2 linked regions of the Caballeronia sp. LZ062 genome follow. The protein of the gene in region 2 binds, or shares a complex with, the protein of the main gene of each other region. Links are inferred from orthologs where the notes say so. Each region holds a gene or a part of one and is shown on either strand. Other genes may lie near its edges.

Region 1 (2,980 bases), 860 kb from region 2 along the record:
GGAATTCCATCGCTTCGACTTCGTCCATGTCGTGAATGAACTTGCGCAGCACCCAGACCTTTTGCAGCAGGTCCGGCTTGATGAGCAGTTCTTCGCGGCGCGTGCCCGACTTGTTCAGATTGATCGACGGATACACGCGCTTTTCCGCGAGACGGCGCTCGAGGTGCACTTCCATGTTGCCGGTGCCCTTGAACTCTTCGTAGATCACGTCGTCCATGCGGCTGCCGGTTTCGATCAGCGCGGTGCCGATGATGGTGAGCGAGCCGCCTTCTTCGATATTGCGTGCCGCGCCGAAGAAACGCTTCGGGCGCTGCAGCGCGTTGGCATCGACACCGCCCGTCAGCACCTTGCCCGATGCCGGCACGACCGTGTTGTAGGCGCGGGCGAGACGCGTGATGGAGTCGAGCAGAATCACGACGTCATGCTTCATTTCGACGAGACGCTTCGCCTTCTCGATGACCATTTCGGCCACTTGCACGTGACGCGCGGCGGGTTCGTCGAAGGTCGAGGCGATCACTTCGCCCGCGACCGAACGCTGCATTTCGGTGACTTCCTCGGGACGCTCGTCGATCAGGAGCACGAACAGCACGACGTCCGGATGATTCGCCTTCACTGCATGGGCGATGTGCTGAAGCATCACGGTCTTGCCGGACTTCGGCGATGCGACGAGCAGCCCGCGCTGACCCTTGCCGATAGGCGCGATCATGTCGATGATGCGGCCCGTCACGTTTTCCTCGCCGCGCATTTCGCGTTCGAGCGGCAGCGGCTTATTCGGATGCAGCGGCGTGAGGTTCTCGAACATGATCTTGTGTTTCGAGGCCTCGGGCGGCTGCCCGTTGACTTTGTCGACCTTCACCAGCGCGAAATAGCGCTCGCCGTCTTTCGGCGTGCGCACTTCGCCTTCGATGGTGTCGCCGGTATGCAGATTGAAACGGCGAATCTGCGACGGGCTGATATAGATATCGTCCGTACTCGCGAGATACGAAGTCTCGGGCGAGCGCAGAAACCCGAAGCCGTCGGGCAGCACTTCGAGCGTGCCGTCGCCGAAAATCGTGTCGCCAGCCTTGGCGCGCTTTTTAAGAATCGCGAACATCAATTCCTGCTTGCGCAGGCGGTTCGCGTTTTCGATCTCCAGGCCATTGGCCATCTCGATCAGTGCAGACACGTGCTGAGACTTGAGCTCGGATAAATGCATACGGATTTCCCGCCGGGGAGAAGAGGTGCGACAGAAAGATATGGGAGAAGAGGTGAGCGGAACCGCTCTAGGACTTAATACTTCTTGAAGTCTTGTGATTCTAGCATAGCACACGCCGCACGGGCCTCGGATAGGCCGGGGACGGGGCTTTTCGGCCGATGTTGTCGTGCGACAACATCGGCTCACGCGCTTTTCATTCGTATTGCGTGAAGGCGCGCGCGAAGCGGACGCCGATGAGGCCGACGCCCGCCTGTGGTGCAGTTACAGGTTGCTGTCGAGAAACGCGGTGAGTTGCGACTTCGACAAGGCGCCGACCTTCTGCGCCGCGACCGCGCCGTTCTTGAAGAGAATCAGCGTGGGAATGCCGCGCACGCCGAACTTGACCGGCGTGGACTGGTGTTCGTCCACATTGATCTTCGCGATCTGCAGGCGATCGCCGTAATCCTTCGCGACTTCGTCGAGGATCGGGGCAATCATCTTGCACGGACCGCACCATTCGGCCCAGAAGTCGAGCAGGACAGGTTTATCCGACTTGACGACGTCTTGTTCGAAAGAAGCGTCGCTGATGTGCTTGATTGATTCGCTCATTGTCTGAATACCTCTATTGATTCGAGGCCCGCGTTTGAATGCTCGCCACGATACACCAAAACTGGAAAGGATTTCGCCGCTTAACTTGCCGCTCGAAGGTCCGCCGCCGCGCGCCGGTTCGGGCATGAGCACGCACGGTCACGGCTAAGTCACATGCCATCTTAGCCTACTTTGCTATCCGTTGCCCGTGCCCGATAGCAGCGATCTGAGGGCGAAAGTACGAAGCGCAAGTGCACCGCGAGCGTGCTTCGTTGCGAGCCTTCCGGGCGGCGCACCCTGCGTGATACAATTCGTCGTGACGGGCCTCCTCGCATGGTGGCGCGGTCAACCTGGTCAGGTCGGGAACGAAGCAGCCACAGCCGCTTTCCACCAGTGCCGAGGGTCGGGCTCGTCACCTTCCGCTTTTCTGTTTGTCTTCTTCCTCCAGCATTTCCCCCGTTATTTCCTGTTATTTTCGGTGCGGCGACAGCCTCGCTGAACGCTTGCCGCGTACCGCTCTCGCGCGTTTGCCACAAGTCGTTGCTGATACAATTTCGCGCATGACCTATCAAGTTCTCGCACGCAAATGGCGGCCGAAATCGTTCGAGTCGCTCGTCGGCCAGGAGCATGTCGTTCGTGCGCTCACGCACGCGCTCGACGGCGGCCGGCTGCATCACGCCTATCTGTTCACGGGCACGCGCGGCGTCGGCAAGACGACGCTTTCGCGAATCTTCGCGAAGGCGCTCAATTGCGAGACCGGCGTGAGTTCGAAGCCGTGCGGCGTGTGCCGTGCGTGCCGGGAAATCGACGAAGGCCGCTTTGTCGACTACGTAGAGATGGATGCGGCGAGCAATCGCGGTGTCGATGAAATGGCGGCGCTGCTGGAGCGCGCCGTGTATGCGCCCGTCGACGCGCGCTTCAAGGTCTATATGATCGACGAAGTGCACATGCTCACTAACCACGCCTTCAACGCCATGCTGAAGACGCTGGAAGAGCCGCCGCCGCATGTGAAATTCATACTCGCCACGACCGACCCGCAGAAGATTCCGGTCACGGTGCTCTCGCGCTGCCTTCAGTTCAACCTGAAGCAGATGCCGGCGGGGCATATCGTGTCGCATCTGGAGCACATTCTCGGCGAAGAGCGCATCGCGTTCGAACCGCAGGCGCTGCGGCTCTTGTCGCGCGCGGCGGACGGCAGCATGCGGGACGCGCTCTCGC
Region 2 (16,656 bases):
AAGGCGACGCCGCCGCGATGGACGTGTCGGACGATGAGTCGGGCGATGCGGCGTTGCGGCGCGCCGTGCGGGCCGATGCGGAAGACGTCACGTTGAGTTCCTCTCTGATGCGAAGCCAGGGACCATCGACGGGTACGGCGGGCTGCTAGGCGGCCCGTACGGGGCCGCGCGAAGCGTGTCATGCGGACCAGCAAAAACGGAACGAGCGCGAGGCGTCCGGGCGTGGCGCGTGTGTCTCCCCATGCGCCGCGCCCGCTTTTCGGCGCTCCGAAAGGCGCGCCGGACAAGGCTTTCGCGCGCCGCCCATGCCCGAATGGACCGTGGCGTGCGTGCTACCATTGTTTGTTATTTCATCCCGTATTCGATCGAGCATCAATGAATTCCGAGACGCATTCAACGACACCGCCCGCCACGCTGGTCATCGCTTCGCGGGAGAGCCGGCTCGCCATGTGGCAAGCCGAGCACGTGCGGTGTGCGCTGCACAAATTATATCCATCTTGCGACGTCAAAATTCTCGGAATGACGACGCGCGGCGATCAGATTCTGGACCGCACGCTGTCCAAGGTCGGCGGCAAGGGTCTCTTCGTGAAAGAGCTGGAAGCCGCGCTCGCGGAAGGCCGCGCCGATCTCGCAGTGCATTCGCTGAAAGACGTGCCGATGCAGTTGCCCGAAGGCTTCACGCTCGGCGCGATTCTCGAGCGCGACGACCCGCGCGATGCCTTCGTCTCGCCGCATTTCGAATCGCTCGATGCGTTGCCTGCGGGCAGCGTGGTCGGCACGTCCAGCCTGCGGCGCGAAGCGATGATCCGCGCGCGCTTTCCGCATCTCGACGTGCGGCCGCTGCGGGGCAATCTCGATACGCGCTTGGCCAAGCTCGACCGCGGCGATTACGCGGCGGTCATTCTGGCGGCGGCGGGTCTCAAGCGGCTCGGCCTCGAATCGCGCATCCGCGCCTGGCTCGACGTCTCGGAGAGCTTGCCGGCGGCAGGGCAGGGCGCGCTCGGCATCGAGATCCGCGCGGATCGGCCGGAACTCGCCGCGTGGCTCGCGCCGCTGCACGACGAAGCCACCGCGCTCGCCGTGGAAGCGGAACGCGCGGTCTCGCGTGCGCTCGGCGGGAGCTGCGAGGTGCCGCTCGCGGCCTTTGCGCACTGGCGCGACGGCTCGCTTTTTCTGCGCGGCGCGGTTTCGATGCCTGACGGCAAGCGCGTGCTGCGCGCGGAAGAATCGGTGCGCGCGCCGGATCTGGCGCGCGCGCTCGCATTGGGTCAGCGCGTTTCGGCGGATCTCGAAGCGCAAGGCGCCACCGACATCGTCAACGCGCTTTCGACGATGAGCCGCGCCGACGCGCCCAACGCGCCGCCGTCCGCGAACGGTTCGCCGGACAATCCAGCGCCGCCGTCCGCGGCGAACGCGTCCTGATGGCGAGCGCGGTCCGCGCCACCGTCGTCATCACGCGTCCGGGCGGGCAGTCGTCGGCGCTCGTCGAACGGCTTGGCCGCGCGGGCTTCGAGGCGTTCGAGTTCCCGCTGATCGACATCGCGCCGGTTGCCGACGACGCGCCCCTTCGCGCCGCACTCGACGAGCTTTACGCGCCGGAGCGATACGCGCTCGTCGTGTTCGTGTCGCCGAACGCGGTCGATCACGCGTTCGGCCGCCTCTTCGCGCCGTGGCCGGCGGACGTGCCGGTGGCGGTCGTCGGGCCGGGCAGCGTCGCGGCGCTCGCGCGGCAGGGCGTTCATGCGCCGGGGCATCGCGTGATCAGCCCGTCGGAAGAGCAAGCCGATCCGCGTTTCGATTCCGAGGCGCTTTACGCTTCCATCGAGGCGCATTTCGGCACAGACGGGCTCGACGGGAAGCGTGTCTTGATCGTGCGCGGCGACGGCGGGCGCGAATGGCTCGCCGAGCGCCTGGAACAGGCCGGCGCGCGCGTGACGAAGGTCGCGGCGTACCGGCGTCTGTTGCCCGAGCCGTCCATGCGCAAGTGGGAGCGCATCCACGCGCTGCTCGGTGGCGACCATGCGTGGCTGCTCACCAGTTCGGAGGGCGTGCGCAATCTCGACCAGCTTGCCCGCGAGCATCTCACCGCCGACGAAATCGCGCGGCTTAAGCACGCGCCGCTCGTGTGCCCGCACCCGCGCATTGCCGAAGCCGCTCGCCAAACGGGTTTTGATAGGATTACGGTGTCCGGCGCCGGCGACGAACGCATCGTACATACGCTGGAGGCGCTGTTTCCCTACGCCTCGGCAGCGAATCGGGAGCCCGACGCGCAGGCGACGGCCGGCGCATTCTCTCGAGCGACCGATACATCGCCGGCCACGCCGCCGGCCCACCAACCGGCTCAATCACGCATGACTGACTCGAACGATTCCAAGAAAGCTTCACCTCAGCCGAACGTGACACCACCCTTGCCGCCGAACACGCCCTTCACGCCGTATGAACAGCAGAAGCGGCGCGGCGGCGCGGGCACTGTGTTGTTGTGGTTCGTCGTCGTCATTCTGGCGGTGGCGGCAGGCGCGGGCGGCTACGCGCTCAACCGCAAAGTGGACCGCAAGGAACAGGAAATGGCGCAGCGCGCCGGAGAAGCCGATGCGCAGAACGCCGCTTTGCGCGCAAAAGCGGACCAGGCGGCGAGCGCCACTTCCGCGCTCAACACGCAGTTGATCCAGTTGCAGGGCAAGCTCGCCGATGCCGAAGCGCACAGTCAGGCGTTGCAGCAGCAGTATCAGGATCTCGCGAGCAACCGCGACGACTGGACGATCGCGGAAGTCGAGCAGATTCTCTCCAGCGCGAGCCAGCAGTTGCAGTTGACCGGCAACGTTCAGCTCGCGCTTTTCGCGCTGCAGAGCGCCGACACGCGCCTCGCCGCGACGACCGGCCCGCAAGTCGTCGCGATCCGCAAGGCTGTCGCGCAGGACATCGACAAGCTGAAGTCGACGCAAACCACCGACCTCACCGGTCTCGCGATCAAGCTGGACACGGCCATCGAGCAGATCGACGGCTTGCCGCTCGCGGGCGAAGCGCCGATCGAGCGTGCGCGGGCGCAGGCCGCCGCGCCGGGCGACAGCGTTTCGATTGCGGCGGCCACCGGCGAGCCGCGCTGGAAAGTGCTGTGGCGGCAGATCACGAGCGGCATCGGCCAGCAGTTGTCGAGTCTCGTGTCGGTGCGGCGCATCGACAATGCGGACGCCATGCTGACATCGCCCGATCAAGGCTACTTCGTGCGCGAGAACGTCAAGCTGAGGCTCTTGTCGGCGCGTTTGTCGCTGCTGTCGCGCAGCGAACCGACGCTCAAGTCCGATCTCGCGGCCGCGGATGCCTCGCTCGGCCGATACTTCGATCCGTCGTCGAAGAAGGTCGCCGCCGTGCGCGATCTCGTGAAACAGGTCGATCAGGCGTCGCTCGCGGTCGCCGTGCCGAACCTGGACGCGAGCCTTGCCGCCGTGCATCAGTTCAAGCGAGGCGGATGATGACGATTCGAGGACTCATCTGGCTCGCGCTGCTTTTCGCGGTCGCGGTGATCGTGGCGACGGTCGGCGGCTTCAACGGCGGGCAGGTATTGATCGTCGTTCCGCCGTATCGCGTGGACGTCTCGCTCAATCTGTTCGCGGTTGCGCTCGTCGTGCTGTTTATCGTGCTGTACGGGCTGATTCGCGCGGCGCGCGGCGTCTGGAAAATGCCGCAGCGCGTGGCCGCTTACCGCGCGCGCAGCCGGCTCGCGAAGGCCAACGCTTCTTTGCGCGATGCCATCGGCCACTTGTACGCCGGGCGTTTTTCGAAGGCGGAGAAGGCGGCGCGCGATGCGCTTTCCGTCGACGAGAATCAGGGCGCGGCAAGGCTCATCGGCGCGAACGCGGCGCATCGGCTGCATGAATACGCGCGTCGCGACGAATGGCTCGCGCAAATCGGCGGCGCCGACTGGCAGGACGCGCGCCTCATGGCCACCGCCGACATGCGCGCCGATGGCCGCGACGCTGACGGCGCGCTCGTCGCGTTGACCGAGATTCAGGCGCAAGGCGGGCGGCGCATTCACGCGCAGCAGATCGCGCTGCGAGCGCAGCAGCAACTCAAGAATTGGGCGGAAGTGTTGAAGCTCGTGCGCATGCTGGAGAAGCGCGAAGCGTTGCATCCGGCCGTGGCGGTGCGTTTGCGGCAGGTCGCGGCGGAGAACCTGCTGCGCGACCGGCGGCACAATCCCGACGCGCTGCTGGAACTGTGGCAGTCGCTCTCCGCGACGGAGCGCCAGTCGCCGCGTCTCGCGGATCTCGCGGCGGAATTGCTGATCGCGCTTGACCGTCGTGCGGAGGCGAGGAAGATCGTCGAAGAGGCGCTTGCGCACAATTGGGACGCGCGCCTGTTGCGCCGCTATCCGGATTGCGTCGTCGGCGGCGATGCGTTCCCGCTCATTCAGCGCGCCGAAGCCTGGCAGAAGGAGCGCACGGAAGACGCGGACCTGCTCTTCACGCTCGGGCGCTTGTGTCTGCATCAGCAGTTGTGGGGCAAGGCGCAGGCGTTTCTGGAATCGGCGCTCAAACTGGCCGACAACGAGCCGCTCAAGATCCGGACGCACCGGGCGCTGGCTCGCCTGCACGAGCAATTGGGCGATGCCGAGAAGGCCGCCGAGCATTATCGGGCGAGCGCGCTAGCGATGAACGTGGTTTAGAGCGTAGTTCAGGCGTGATCTATATCAGGCCGCATGTGTGAAAGCGCATGCGGCCTTTTGCTTTCGTAAAGCGCCGGAAATAGTGGGCGGCGGGGCGCTCGCGGAAATGAATGCGTTGAAGCGGAGGATCGGCTTCGCGCGATCCCGGGCCGATGCGGCGCAGGAATCGAAATTAATTCGTGGACCGTTAAGAACGAAGGCACGCCGCCAAGGCGCAGCAGGGGTCAAAGCCGCCAGGCCCGCTATTGCGCTCCGGGCCCGTTGCAACGCGGGGCAACCCATACCGACCGCGCAGCGCTCGTCGACGTCAGGACCCGAAATGGAGCGATCGATGCCGCGGACACAATTCGTGCTTCGGGCCGTCGCCAATCGCCGGGAATGCCGCCCGCAGCGCCCGCTGGTGCTCAATACGTCGGAACCGAAGGATCGACCTGACGCGACCACGCGTCGATGCCGCCGTACAGATTGAAGATATTCGTGAAGCCGCGCGATTCGAGGAACATGCCGACCTGCGCGCTGCGCGCGCCGTGATGGCAGATGCAGACGATCTGCGCGTCGTCTTCCAGTTCTTCGCTGCGCGCGGGGATGTCGCGCATTGGAATAGAGACGACGTTCTCCATCTTCGCGGTCTCAAGCTCCCACGGTTCGCGCACGTCGAGCAGAACGGGAGCGGGGCGGGACGAATCCGCGAGCCACGCGGCAAGTTCGGATGCGGTCAGGTTTTGCATGGAATCGCGGGCGCGGAGCAGGTTAGGCAAAACGGGCGCCGGGCCCGGGGAAGCACGGCGGCCTGGCGGCGAAAGTCGAACGCTCAGAACTTGAACGCCGGCGGATGCAATGCGTTCTTCAGCGGCGCGACGAAAGTCTCGAAGACAGCCGACACGCGATACTGCTTTTCGTCGATGCGCGTGATGATCTGCGCCTCCATCACCGGAGCGGTGCCGACGAAAGCAGCGATGCGCCCGCCGATGTTCAGCAGTTCCAGAAATTCCTGCGGCATCACGGGCAGGCCGCCCGAGACGCAGATCACGTCGAACGGCGCGCCCTGGCTCCAGCCGCGTGCGCCGTCGCCGACGACCACTTCCGCATTCGTCACGCCGTTGGCCGCGAGATTCTGCTTCGCGAATTCGGCCAGTTCCTGCGAGATTTCGACGGTCGTAACGCTGCGTCCGCGATGCGCGAGGAGGGCGGCCATGTAGCCCGAGCCCGAGCCGATTTCCAGCACCGTCTCGCCCTTGTGAACGGTCAGTTCCTGCAGAATGCGCGCTTCGATCTTCGGAGCCAGCATGCGCTCGCCGCCGGGCAGCGGAATTTCGAGGTCCGCGAAAGCGAGATTGCGATAGGCGGCGGGAACGTAGTTCTCGCGCTTGACGATCGACAGCAGGTTGAGCACGTCCAGGTCCAGCACATCCCAGGGACGAATCTGTTGCTCGATCATGTTGAAACGCGCTTGCTCGATGTTCATGTTCTGTGTGCGTGTTGACGGCAGGAAACCGGTGCCCCGAAGCACCGGCGCGAGCGGCCGGGCGAGGCGGATTGACTTCGCGATTGTAGCAAACGGACGCGTTTTCCCGCCCGCCCTAATGCGGCAGGCGAATGTCCAGCTTGAACGTGGCAAGCCGCGCGACGAGGATGAACGCCGTCGAAAGCAGCACGTTGTAGATGGTGTCGACGTCCAGATGCGCGAGGCCGAGATAAATCCAGCAGCCCGCGAATGCGCACACCGCGTAGGGGCGCGAATCGCGCAAGATCAGCGGAATCTCGTTACACAGCACGTCGCGCATGATGCCGCCGAAGACGCCGGTCGTGACGCCCATCATCGTGGCGGTGAACGCGGGCATCTGCGCATCGAGCGCGATCGACGTGCCCGACACGCTGAACAGGCCGAGTCCGATCGCATCGGTGACGAGCAACGCGCGCTGATCGAAAACGCGCGACGTCAGCCGCAGAAAGAGCGGCGCGAAAATCGCCATCGCGAAAATGGCGAGCACGTAATCCTGATGTTCGACCCAGTAGAACGGGCGGCGCGACAGCAGCACGTCGCGCACCGTGCCGCCGCCGAATGCCGTGGCGAGCGCGACGAGAAAAGCGCCGACGGCATCCAGCCGCCGCTTTCTCGCTTCGATGAGGCCGGAAAGCGCATACGCGAAGATCGCGAGCGCCTCCATGATGGAAATGGCGAGGGTGAGTCTGGGATGCACGTTCGTTGTTCAGCGGGTCTTGTCTTGTGGATGATTGTGATGCCGCGGCGTGCCGCCCGGCTGCAGCAGAACGACCACGGCGCCTGCGCCGCCGTCGTGCGGACGCGCCTGACAAAAGGCAATCACTTCCGCCTTTTGCGTGAGCCACGCGCGCACTTTGCCCTTGAGAATCGGTTCCTTGCCGATGGAGCCCAAGCCCTTGCCGTGAATCACGCGCAGGCAGCGCAGCCCGCGCTTCACCGATTCACGGATGAATTCCGCGAGCGCCTCGCGCGCTTCCTCTCGGCGCATGCCGTGCAGATCGAGCTGCGCCTGCACGATCCACGCGCCGCGCCGCAGCTTCTTCACGACTTCCTGGCTGATACCCGGCCGGCAATACGAAAGCGTCTCGTCGATGTCGAGCAGGCTTTCCGGGTCGTACTCGTCGGAGAGCGCCTCCTGCAGCACGGCTTCCTCGTCGCGGCGGCTTTGCAGCGGAAGCGGCGGCGGGGGAACGCGCGTCACCGTCATACGCGGCGGCGTTTTCAGCGGCTCGATCTGGCCGATCGAGCGGCGAAACTCGTCAGCGTGCGCGGCCGCTTCACGCTCGGCGAGCGCCGCCGCGGCGCGTTCGGCGGCGCGCTTGTCGGCGTCCGCCTCGAGCGCGCTTTTCAGCGCAGCCAGCCCCGCGAGGCCGTCGCGCTTGAGCGCGTCCTTCACATCGCGCGGATCGGCGGCAGGCGGCTTTTCCGCAGCGGCCGGACGCGGCGTCTGCGGTCGGCGCGGCTTCGGTTCGTTCGGGTGGGGAAGATTTTTGGGCATCGTTCGGCCAGAAAGTACGGCTGCGAATGCAGCGGCGGAAGGAGCGGCGATCCGACGTGAAGCGCCGATTGTGCCACGGGCGCGGTCATTGCCGGATGCGCCGGCACGAAACGCCCGTCCACGATGCTGGAAACAAAAAACGGGCCGGCGGCGCGAACCGGGGCCCGTTTTTGACGAAACGTCGGCTAGGCGCGCGGCGCCTCCCTGCTTACCGATCCTTTTCGTGGCTCATCGAATGCGGCGTCGGCGTTTCGTCGATGGCTTCGAGGTAACGCTGCGCGTCGAGCGCGGCCATGCAGCCGGTTCCCGCGCTGGTGATCGCCTGGCGGTAGATATGGTCCTGCACGTCGCCGGCCGCGAACACGCCGGGGATGCTGGTTGCCGTCGCGTTGCCGCTCGTGCCGCCCTTCGTCAGGATGTAGCCGTTTTTCATCTCCACCTGACCCGCGAACAGTTCGGTGTTCGGCTTGTGGCCGATCGCGACGAACACGCCCTGCAACGCAATGTCCGTGATCTCGCCGGTCTGCGTGTGCTTCACGCGCAGGCCGGTGACGCCGGATTCATCGCCCGTCACTTCGTCGAGAACGTGATTCCACTTGATGTCGACCACGCCTTCCTTTTCCTTCGCGAGCAAGCGGTCGATCAGAATCGGCTCGGCGCGGAACTTGTCGCGGCGGTGAATGACCGTCACTTTCTTTGCGATGCCCGACAGATACAGCGCCTCTTCGACGGCCGTGTTGCCGCCGCCGATCACGGCGACTTCGCCATTGCGATAGAAAAAGCCGTCGCAGGTCGCGCAGGCAGACACGCCCTTGCCCATGAACGCCTGCTCCGACGGATTGCCGAGATACTGCGCCGACGCACCCGTCGCAATAATCAGCGAATCGCAGGTGTATTCGCCCGCATCGCCGATAAGACGGAGCGGACGCTCGTTGAGTTTCGCGGTATGGATGTGATCGAACACGATTTCGGTGTTGAACCGGCGCGCGTGCTCTTCCATGCGCTGCATCAGTTCCGGACCCTGCACGCCCGAGGGATCGCCCGGCCAGTTTTCGACGTCGGTCGTGGTCATCAGCTGGCCGCCTTGCGCGAGGCCGGTGACGAGCAGCGGCGCCAGATTCGCCCGGGCCGCGTAGACGGCGGCGGAGTAGCCGGCGGGGCCGGAACCGAGGATCAGCACTTTGGCGTGTTTGGGCGCGGGTTGCGGTGATGACATGATGGTGGTCCGTTATTGATGGTCGGATCGGCAGTGCATGCGTTGCGATTCGTGCAGCAAATTCGGCACCTGGTGCGTGCCGCCGATGACCCGTAGTTGGATGCGAGACGTCAATTATAAAGGCCGCCGCGAGAGCCCTCCGAGTGAACCTTTCAATCGCTTTGATAGGCGCGCGCCGCAGATTTCACGCAGAAACGGGCGATGAACGGCATGTGAGGAGTGTTACAGGTTGCAAGAACGCGGCCGTTTTTGCGCCTCTCGCCGCAATGCAGCGTTTACAATAGGTCACCGTTCATGCGGCCCCGATCGAATCGACGGCGGCCGCGACAAGCGACACCGAATCAATGGCCAAAGCATCCTATTCCGCGAGCCCGCAGGCGTTGCCGCACCGCATGTCGCGGCTCTTCACCGAGATTCGCTGGATTCTCCAGGTCGCCCTCGGGCTTTTCCTCGTCATGGCGCTCATTTCGTACAGCCGGAAAGATCCGAGCTGGACGCACGCCGTGAGCGTCGATCACATTTCAAACTGGGCGGGGCGCGTCGGCGCGTACACGTCGGACATTCTGCTGCTGGTGTTCGGGCTGTCGTCGTACTGGCTCGTCGTGCTGCTCGGGCGGCGCATTGTCGCCAATTACCGGCGCATCGCGGAACCTGCGGCGCAAGCATCGTCGGACGATGAAGGCGCGCCGCGCGACCGCACGTGGCTTGCGCAAGCGTTCGCGTTCGTCCTGGTGCTGCTCGCAACGGACGGCATCGAGGCGCTGCGCATGTGGTCGCTCAAGGTGCCGCTGCCGCGCGCGCCCGGCGGCGTGGTCGGCGACATGATCGCGCGTCACGTATCGCATGCCCTCGGTTTCACGGGCGCGACGCTTTTTCTGCTGATTGCGCTCGCCATTGGTCTGTCGCTGTATTTCCGGTTCTCGTGGCTCTCGGTGTGCGAGAAAGTCGGCGAAGGCATTCTCAACGCGATCACCGGCGCGCAACTGCGCCGCGAAGCGGGCCGCGACCGCAAGCTCGGCGAAGAAGCCGCATCGAAGCGCGAAGGCAAGGTCGTGCGCTCGCGCGTGAAGCACGAGGATCACGAGCCGGTCGTGATCGTGCCGCCGGTCGCGACGCCGCCGCGCTCGGAGCGCGTCGAAAAGGAAAAGCAGGTGCCGCTTTTCGCGGATCTGCCGGGCGATTCCACGTTGCCGGCCATCGCGTTGCTGGATCCGCCGCCGAAGACGCAGGAAACCATCGCCGCCGATACGCTGGAATACACGTCGCGCCTGATCGAAAAGAAGCTGAAGGATTTCGGCGTCGAAGTGAGCGTGGTCGCCGCGTATCCGGGGCCGGTCGTGACGCGCTATGAAATCGAGCCGGCGACGGGCGTGAAGGGCAGCCAGATCGTCGGTCTGGCGAAGGATCTGGCGCGTTCGCTGTCGCTCGTGTCGATTCGCGTCGTCGAGACGATTCCCGGCAAGAACTACATGGCGCTGGAATTGCCGAACCAGCGCCGGCAGACGGTCAAGCTCTCGGAGATTCTCGGCTCCGAAGTCTACGCGGCGGCGGCCTCGCCGCTCACGATGGGCCTCGGCAAGGACATCGGCGGCAATCCGGTCTGTGCCGATCTCGCCAAGATGCCGCACTTGCTCGTCGCGGGCACGACGGGTTCGGGCAAGTCGGTCGGTATCAACGCGATGATCCTGTCGCTGCTCTACAAGGCGAGCGCGGACCAGGTGCGGCTCATTCTGATCGATCCGAAGATGCTCGAAATGAGTGTCTACGAAGGCATTCCTCATCTGCTGTGCCCGGTCGTCACCGACATGCGGCAGGCCGGCCACGCGCTGAACTGGGCCGTCGCCGAAATGGAGCGCCGCTACAAGCTCATGAGCAAGATGGGCGTGCGAAATCTCGCGAGCTTCAATTCGAAGATCGACGAAGCGAAGAAGCGCGACGAGAAGATTCCGAATCCGTTCAGCCTCACGCCCGACGATCCGGAGCCGCTTACGCGCCTGCCGAACATCGTGGTGGTGATCGACGAACTCGCCGATCTCATGATGGTCGTCGGCAAGAAGGTGGAAGAACTGATCGCGCGTATCGCGCAAAAGGCGCGGGCGGCGGGCATCCATTTGATTCTCGCGACGCAGCGTCCCTCGGTGGACGTGATCACCGGCCTCATCAAGGCGAACGTGCCGACGCGCATGGCGTTCCAGGTGTCGTCGAAGATCGACTCGCGCACGATTCTGGATCAGCAGGGCGCCGAATCGCTGCTCGGCATGGGCGACATGCTGTATCTGCCGCCGGGTTCGGGCCTGCCTGTGCGCGTGCACGGCGCGTTCGTGTCGGACGAGGAAGTGCATCGCGTGGTCGACAAGCTGAAGGAGCACGGCGAGCCGAATTACATCGAAGGCATTCTGGAAGGCGGGCTGGCGGGCGAAGGCGACGAAGGCGCGGCGGGCGCGGGCGGAACCGGGTCGACCGATGGCGAGTCCGATCCTTTGTACGATCAGGCGGTCGAGGTCGTCATCAAGAACAAGCGCGCGTCTATTTCGCTCGTGCAGCGGCACTTGCGCATCGGCTATAACCGCGCCGCGCGCCTTTTGGAACAGATGGAGAATTCGGGTCTCGTGTCCGCCATGTCGTCGAACGGCAACCGCGAGATCCTCACGCCCGCTCGCGAGTCGGAATAGCGCGCGGACGGCTACGGAAGGAGAACAACAGGATGAAGCAGTACACGGGGAAGAAGGCATTCGGCGCGGCGCTGCTGTCGGCGTCGATGTCGTTTGCATCGCACGCATTCGCGAGCGGGACCGAGCAGTTGAAGTTGTTCGTGTCGCAGGTTCACGCGGCGCGCGGCGATTTCACGCAGCAGGAAGTCAAGGCGCCCGGCAAGGTCAATAACGGCGCGAGCACGGTCACGACGCCGACCAAGGGCACGATGTCGAGCGGCACGTTCATGTTCGCGCGGCCGGGCAAGTTCATCTGGTCCTATGAGAAGCCGTACTCGCAGCTCTTGCAGGCAGACGGCGACAAGCTCTACGTCTACGACAAGGACTTGAACCAGGTCACGGTGCGCAGTCTCGGCGGCGCGCTCGGCGCGAGCCCGGCGGCCATTCTCTTCGGCAGCAACGATCTGGAAAAGAACTTCACGTTGCGCGATGCGGGCGTAAAAGGCGGCATCGACTGGCTGGAATTGACACCGAAGGCGAAGGACACGCAGTTCCAGACGGTTGGCATCGGCTTCAAGGACGGCAATCTGGAAGCGATGGAACTGCACGACGTATTCGGCAACGTGACGTTGCTCACGTTCTCGAACATCCAGAAGAATCCGCCTGTCAAGGCCGATACCTTCAAGTTCAACGTGCCCAAAGGCGCGGACGTCATTAACGGATGATTTCTCGGCGCGGCTCGTCGGAGCCGCGCGTCCTGTTCGCGGGTCTAGCGATATTCGGTGACGACCGTCACGCGTTGTGCTGATCGCGCCTTGCTCTCTATCGATAAGACTCCACCAGAGCCGCCGACGCGAAACGCGCCGTCGCTGCCCGCCGCAATGCGACGACCGTTGCCGTCCACGAAGTCCGTGGTCAGGGCATCGGATGTCGCGCGATGGTTGTCCGCCCTCAGCGAAACGGCAGCGTTCGGTGTGCTGTTCGGATAGGCGTCGAACGCGACAATCGCGGTTTGCCCGCTTCGGCTCCATGTCGCTGATCCCGCTTGCGCTGATACCGCCGCTACCGCGAACGGCGGCGAAACCAGTGCGCCTCTGAATGTGATCGTGCCGCCCGGCATCGTGTACGCGTTCGCCGACGTGGCAACGCAGGCGGCCGCGGCCGTCATTGCGATTCCCCAGCGTTCCGCACTGCGCAGCTTCGATTTGCTCATCGTGTTCCCCTTATTGGTCGTGTTGTCGCGGCTGTCGAGACCGCGCGCATGGACGGACTGTTCTCAAGCGATCCGTTGATGCGTCAGACGATAATAAGAGGAGTCCGATTGAATTCGCAATCGATTTTCGCCTACCTGGTTGAAAAATGCGCGATGCATGTTGTAGAGGCAGGCGTTGATTAGTTTTGACGGCTAAGAAGCTGTTATTGGCGACACGCGATGCGCTGTCGTCATATCCTCGATCAACGCATCGACGATATCGCTCTTCGTTCCGCGCGCGCCGCGCGCCCTGTCCGCGCGCGTGACCATCTGGAACGCGACCCGGTAGCGCATCGCCTTCGGATTCAGCGCCGCAAGGGAGCCGTCGTCTACATACGGTGCAGCGAAATGCTCCGGCAGATAGCCGAGGTGCCGCCCTGACAGCACGAGCATGGCGACCGCTTCCATGTTGTCGGCGACGGCGGTGATCGAGCCCGGCATCAGCGCTGCGGCCTCCGGCAGCGGGTAACTGCGCCACGCCCAGTCGTGACCGGCGGTCTGCGCAAGCGTGACGCGGCCCGCGCGCTTGAAGAGAGGATGCGCTTGCCCGCAATAGGCGAGCTGGTCCTCCGCGAAGATCTCCGTGTAGTCGAGCGACGGCACCCGATGCCAGAAATAGCCGATCGCCATCTGGATGCGCCCGGCGAGCAGCATTTCTTCGAGTTCGCCCGGCGATCGCACGAGCACGGAGAAGCGCACCGATTCGTCGCGCTGCCTGAATCGCGCGATGGCCTCGCTGATGCGCGCGTTCGCGCTCACCGGTGTATTGCCGATCATCCCGAGCGTCAGCGTGCCGACGAGCTTCTTGCCGACATTGCGCGCGGTCGAATCGAAGGTATCGACGGCGGCGAGCAGCGTGCGGCACGCATCGACGAATTGCTCGCCGCGCGATGTCAACGCGAAGCCGCCGCGCCCGCGTTCGCACAGCCGATAACCGAGGCGGCTTTCGAGCGTCGCCAGCTGCGTGCTGATGGTCGACTGGCCGACGTTCAGCGTCGCCTGCGCGGACGAGACGCCGCCCGCATCCACGATGGCGAGGAAGACGCGGATGAGCCGCAAATCGAGGTCGGAAAGGTGAGTGAACATGCGCGCCGCCGGAACATCGATCGAAATCGATGTGAAGGTTATTTCGGCCGCATTTTATCTCGCGGCAGATGCGCGTATTAATACGAAGTGTCCGACTTCAACTGACATTGACCGACATTGACCGATATGAATACGTCCTCGCTGTTCGCGCCCGCCGACCACTTCGATTCCTATTTGCGCGACCATCGCGCGGAGCGGCCGCAGCCGCTTTCGGGCAATCAGATGCCGCGCTGCGGCGGCATCGCGACGATGATGCGTCTGCCGTACGTCGAGTCGGCGTCGGGGCTGGACGCGTGTTTCGTCGGCGTGCCGTTCGATCTCGGCACATCCAACCGCACGGGCGCGCGCTTCGGGCCGCGTCAGGTGCGCAGCGAGTCGGTGCTGCTGCGTCCGTACAACATGGCGACGCGCGCCGCGCCGTTCGATTCGTTGCGCGTCGCGGACATCGGCGACGTGTCGATCAATCCGTACAACCTGCTCGATTCGATCGACCGCATCGAGCGCGCGTATCGGGAGATTCTGGAGCACGATTGCAAGCCGATCACGCTCGGCGGTGACCACACCATCGCGCTGCCGATTCTGCGCGCGATGCACGCGAAGCACGGGAAAGTCGGCCTCATTCATGTGGACGCGCACGCGGACGTCAACGACACCATGTTCGGCGAGAAAATCGCGCACGGCACGCCGTTTCGCCGCGCGGTGGAAGAGGGACTGCTCGATTGCGAGCGCGTCGTTCAGATCGGCTTGCGCGGCACGGGCTACGAAGCGGGCGACTTCGACTGGTGCCGCGAGCAGGGCTTTCGCGTCGTGCAGACGGAGGAGTGCTGGCACCGCTCGCTCGCGCCCTTGATGGACGAGGTGCGCGCGCAGATGGGCGACGGACCGGTGTACATCACGTTCGATATCGACGGCATCGACCCCGCGTTCGCGCCGGGCACCGGGACGCCGGAAATAGCCGGGCTGACTGTGCCGCAAGCGCTGGAGATCGTCCGCGGCGCGTGGGGGCTGAACATCGTCGGGGCGGACTTGGTGGAAGTGGCGCCGCCTTATGATCCGTTCGGCACGACTGCGCTGCTCGGGGCGAATCTGGCGTTCGAACTGCTTTGCGTGCTGCCGGGCGTAGAGAGACGCAACTGACGATGGCGCGCGCCCCGGGCAGTTCTCCACAACTTCTGTGCAACGCCCTGTGGAAAATCGCCTGACAAGTCGGCTAGCGCGCTGATTCGCAAGACGAATCGGCGCGCGCCGACATTGCGCTCAGGAAGCCACCGCCGTTCGCCGCGCCGACACCAGGAGCAGATAGCACACCGCGCCCAGCGCGAGCGACGGCAGCGTCGCGCCGAGGTTCGGCAGCCATGCGTTGATCGCGTGATAAGCCGCGATTCCCACGCCCCACGCGATGAACGCGCTCACGTGCCAGCCGCCCGAGTAGCCATAGCGCCCGTCGATGCGGCCCACCGCGGCAGCATCCACACGGCGCTTTCGCACGATGAAGTGGTCCGCCAGCACCACGCCGAACAGCGGCGCGAATACCGAGCCGATTAAGAGCAGGAAGTTCTGATACTTGCCCATCGCCACGACGAGCGCGACGAGCGTGCACAACGCGCCATACGCCGCCGATAGCATCGGCACGCTCGCGCGCGCCCAGAAAGTGCCGGTGGACACGGCCGCCGAGTGAATGTCGGCGAACGCGTTGTCGATTTCGTCGATGAGAATCAAGAGCAGCGCGATGCCGCCGCCTGCCTGCGCGAGCGCCACGGTCAGCAGCGTGTCGCCGCCGCCCGCAGCCAGCCCGTACACCGCGCCGAGCGCATAGAACCACAGGTTCGCGATGCCGTAACCGAGCAGCGTGCCGCGAAACGTGCCGCCCGCGCTGCGGCCGAAGCGCGTGTAGTCGGCAATCAGCGGCAGCCACGACAGCGGCATTGCAACCACGAGGTCGATACCGGCGCCGAACGCCATCTCGCCGGTGCCGGGGCGCGCCATCAGCGCGGCGAGATCGTGCTTGGACAGCAGATTCCATGTCAGCCAGCCCGCCCCGCCGAGCAAAAGCCAGATGCCCCACGTGCGCAGAAAGCGCCGCACGAAAGAGAGCGGTCCGCTCACCGCGAGCAGCGTCGCGAGGGCGCCGAAGAGGAGCGTCCAGACGAGCGGCATCGAGAAATGGAACGATTGTTTGGCGAGCGCGTCGGCGGAATCGCGCATGACGATGATCTCGAACGATCCCCAGCCGACCAGTTGCACCGCGTTGAGCACGGCGGGCACCGACGCGCCGCGCACGCCGAGCGTCGGGCGCAGCGAGGACATGGCCGCGAGTCCCGTATCCGTGCCGACCACGCCCGCGAGGGCGAGCAGCACGACGCCGATGACCGTGCCTATGGCGATGGCGGCGAGCGCGTGCGGCGGCGACAGCCCCGGCACCAGCAGCGCGCCCGCCTGCGCGACGAGCAAGCCGATGCCGAGCGAGAACCAGAGCGCGAAGGCGTCGCTCACGCCGAAGGCGCGGCGCTCGGCGGGCACCGGCACGAGCGGCGCGTAAGTGGAAGTGTTCTCTTGCTGCATCGAAAGGTCTGCCTATAGGGAGGTCGATTGGAACGGCGCCATTCGCGCCGGGCGCGCGGCTGTCATAATCACGCGAATCGTGCGCGATTGTGCCTGCCGGCGTCCGGCTTGAACACTAGGCCGAACGGCCGATGCCGCGCGCACTCTGAAAAGCGCAAGATTATCGCCGCGTGCGCGGTTTGCGCGGCAGCCTGCTTCCATTGCTTCAATCGCTTCAAATTGCG

Evidence for each region.
Region 1: the proteins of trxB (region 2) and trxA are in contact, whole or in part, in a crystal structure (PDB 1F6M), measured with the Escherichia coli proteins. The link is inferred for Caballeronia sp. LZ062 from one-to-one orthologs.

The regions. Positions count from the first base shown.
Region 1 is NZ_JARTWB010000002.1:955,191-958,170, forward strand. The notes cover bases 121-2,980. They hold trxA (thioredoxin TrxA), read right to left. Parts: upstream 1,784-2,980; coding sequence 1,457-1,783; downstream 121-1,456. Other genes in these bases: rho (transcription termination factor Rho), read right to left, coding at 121-1,195; P9239_RS10565 (DNA polymerase III subunit gamma/tau), read left to right, coding at 2,323-2,980. Outside these bases: more of rho, read right to left, coding at 1-120. UniProt on the Escherichia coli protein: Participates in various redox reactions through the reversible oxidation of its active center dithiol to a disulfide and catalyzes dithiol-disulfide exchange reactions.
Region 2 is NZ_JARTWB010000002.1:1,810,327-1,826,982, reverse strand. Bases 6,878-9,692 are described here. They hold trxB (thioredoxin-disulfide reductase), read right to left. Parts: upstream 8,882-9,692; coding sequence 7,874-8,881; downstream 6,878-7,873. Other genes in these bases: P9239_RS14595 (DNA translocase FtsK 4TM domain-containing protein), read left to right, coding at 9,226-9,692; P9239_RS14605 (Smr/MutS family protein), read right to left, coding at 6,878-7,665. Outside these bases: ppc (phosphoenolpyruvate carboxylase), read right to left, coding at 1-91; hemC (hydroxymethylbilane synthase), read left to right, coding at 376-1,422; hemDX (fused uroporphyrinogen-III synthase HemD/membrane protein HemX), read left to right, coding at 1,422-3,470; P9239_RS14625 (heme biosynthesis protein HemY), read left to right, coding at 3,470-4,663; P9239_RS14620 (rhodanese-like domain-containing protein), read right to left, coding at 5,068-5,391; P9239_RS14615 (protein-L-isoaspartate O-methyltransferase), read right to left, coding at 5,475-6,128; P9239_RS14610 (trimeric intracellular cation channel family protein), read right to left, coding at 6,244-6,864; more of P9239_RS14605, read right to left, coding at 6,874-6,877; more of P9239_RS14595, read left to right, coding at 9,693-11,553; outer membrane lipoprotein chaperone LolA, read left to right, coding at 11,586-12,257; P9239_RS14585 (hypothetical protein), read right to left, coding at 12,302-12,745; P9239_RS14580 (LysR family transcriptional regulator), read right to left, coding at 12,938-13,870; speB (agmatinase), read left to right, coding at 13,997-15,007; putative hydroxymethylpyrimidine transporter CytX, read right to left, coding at 15,128-16,432.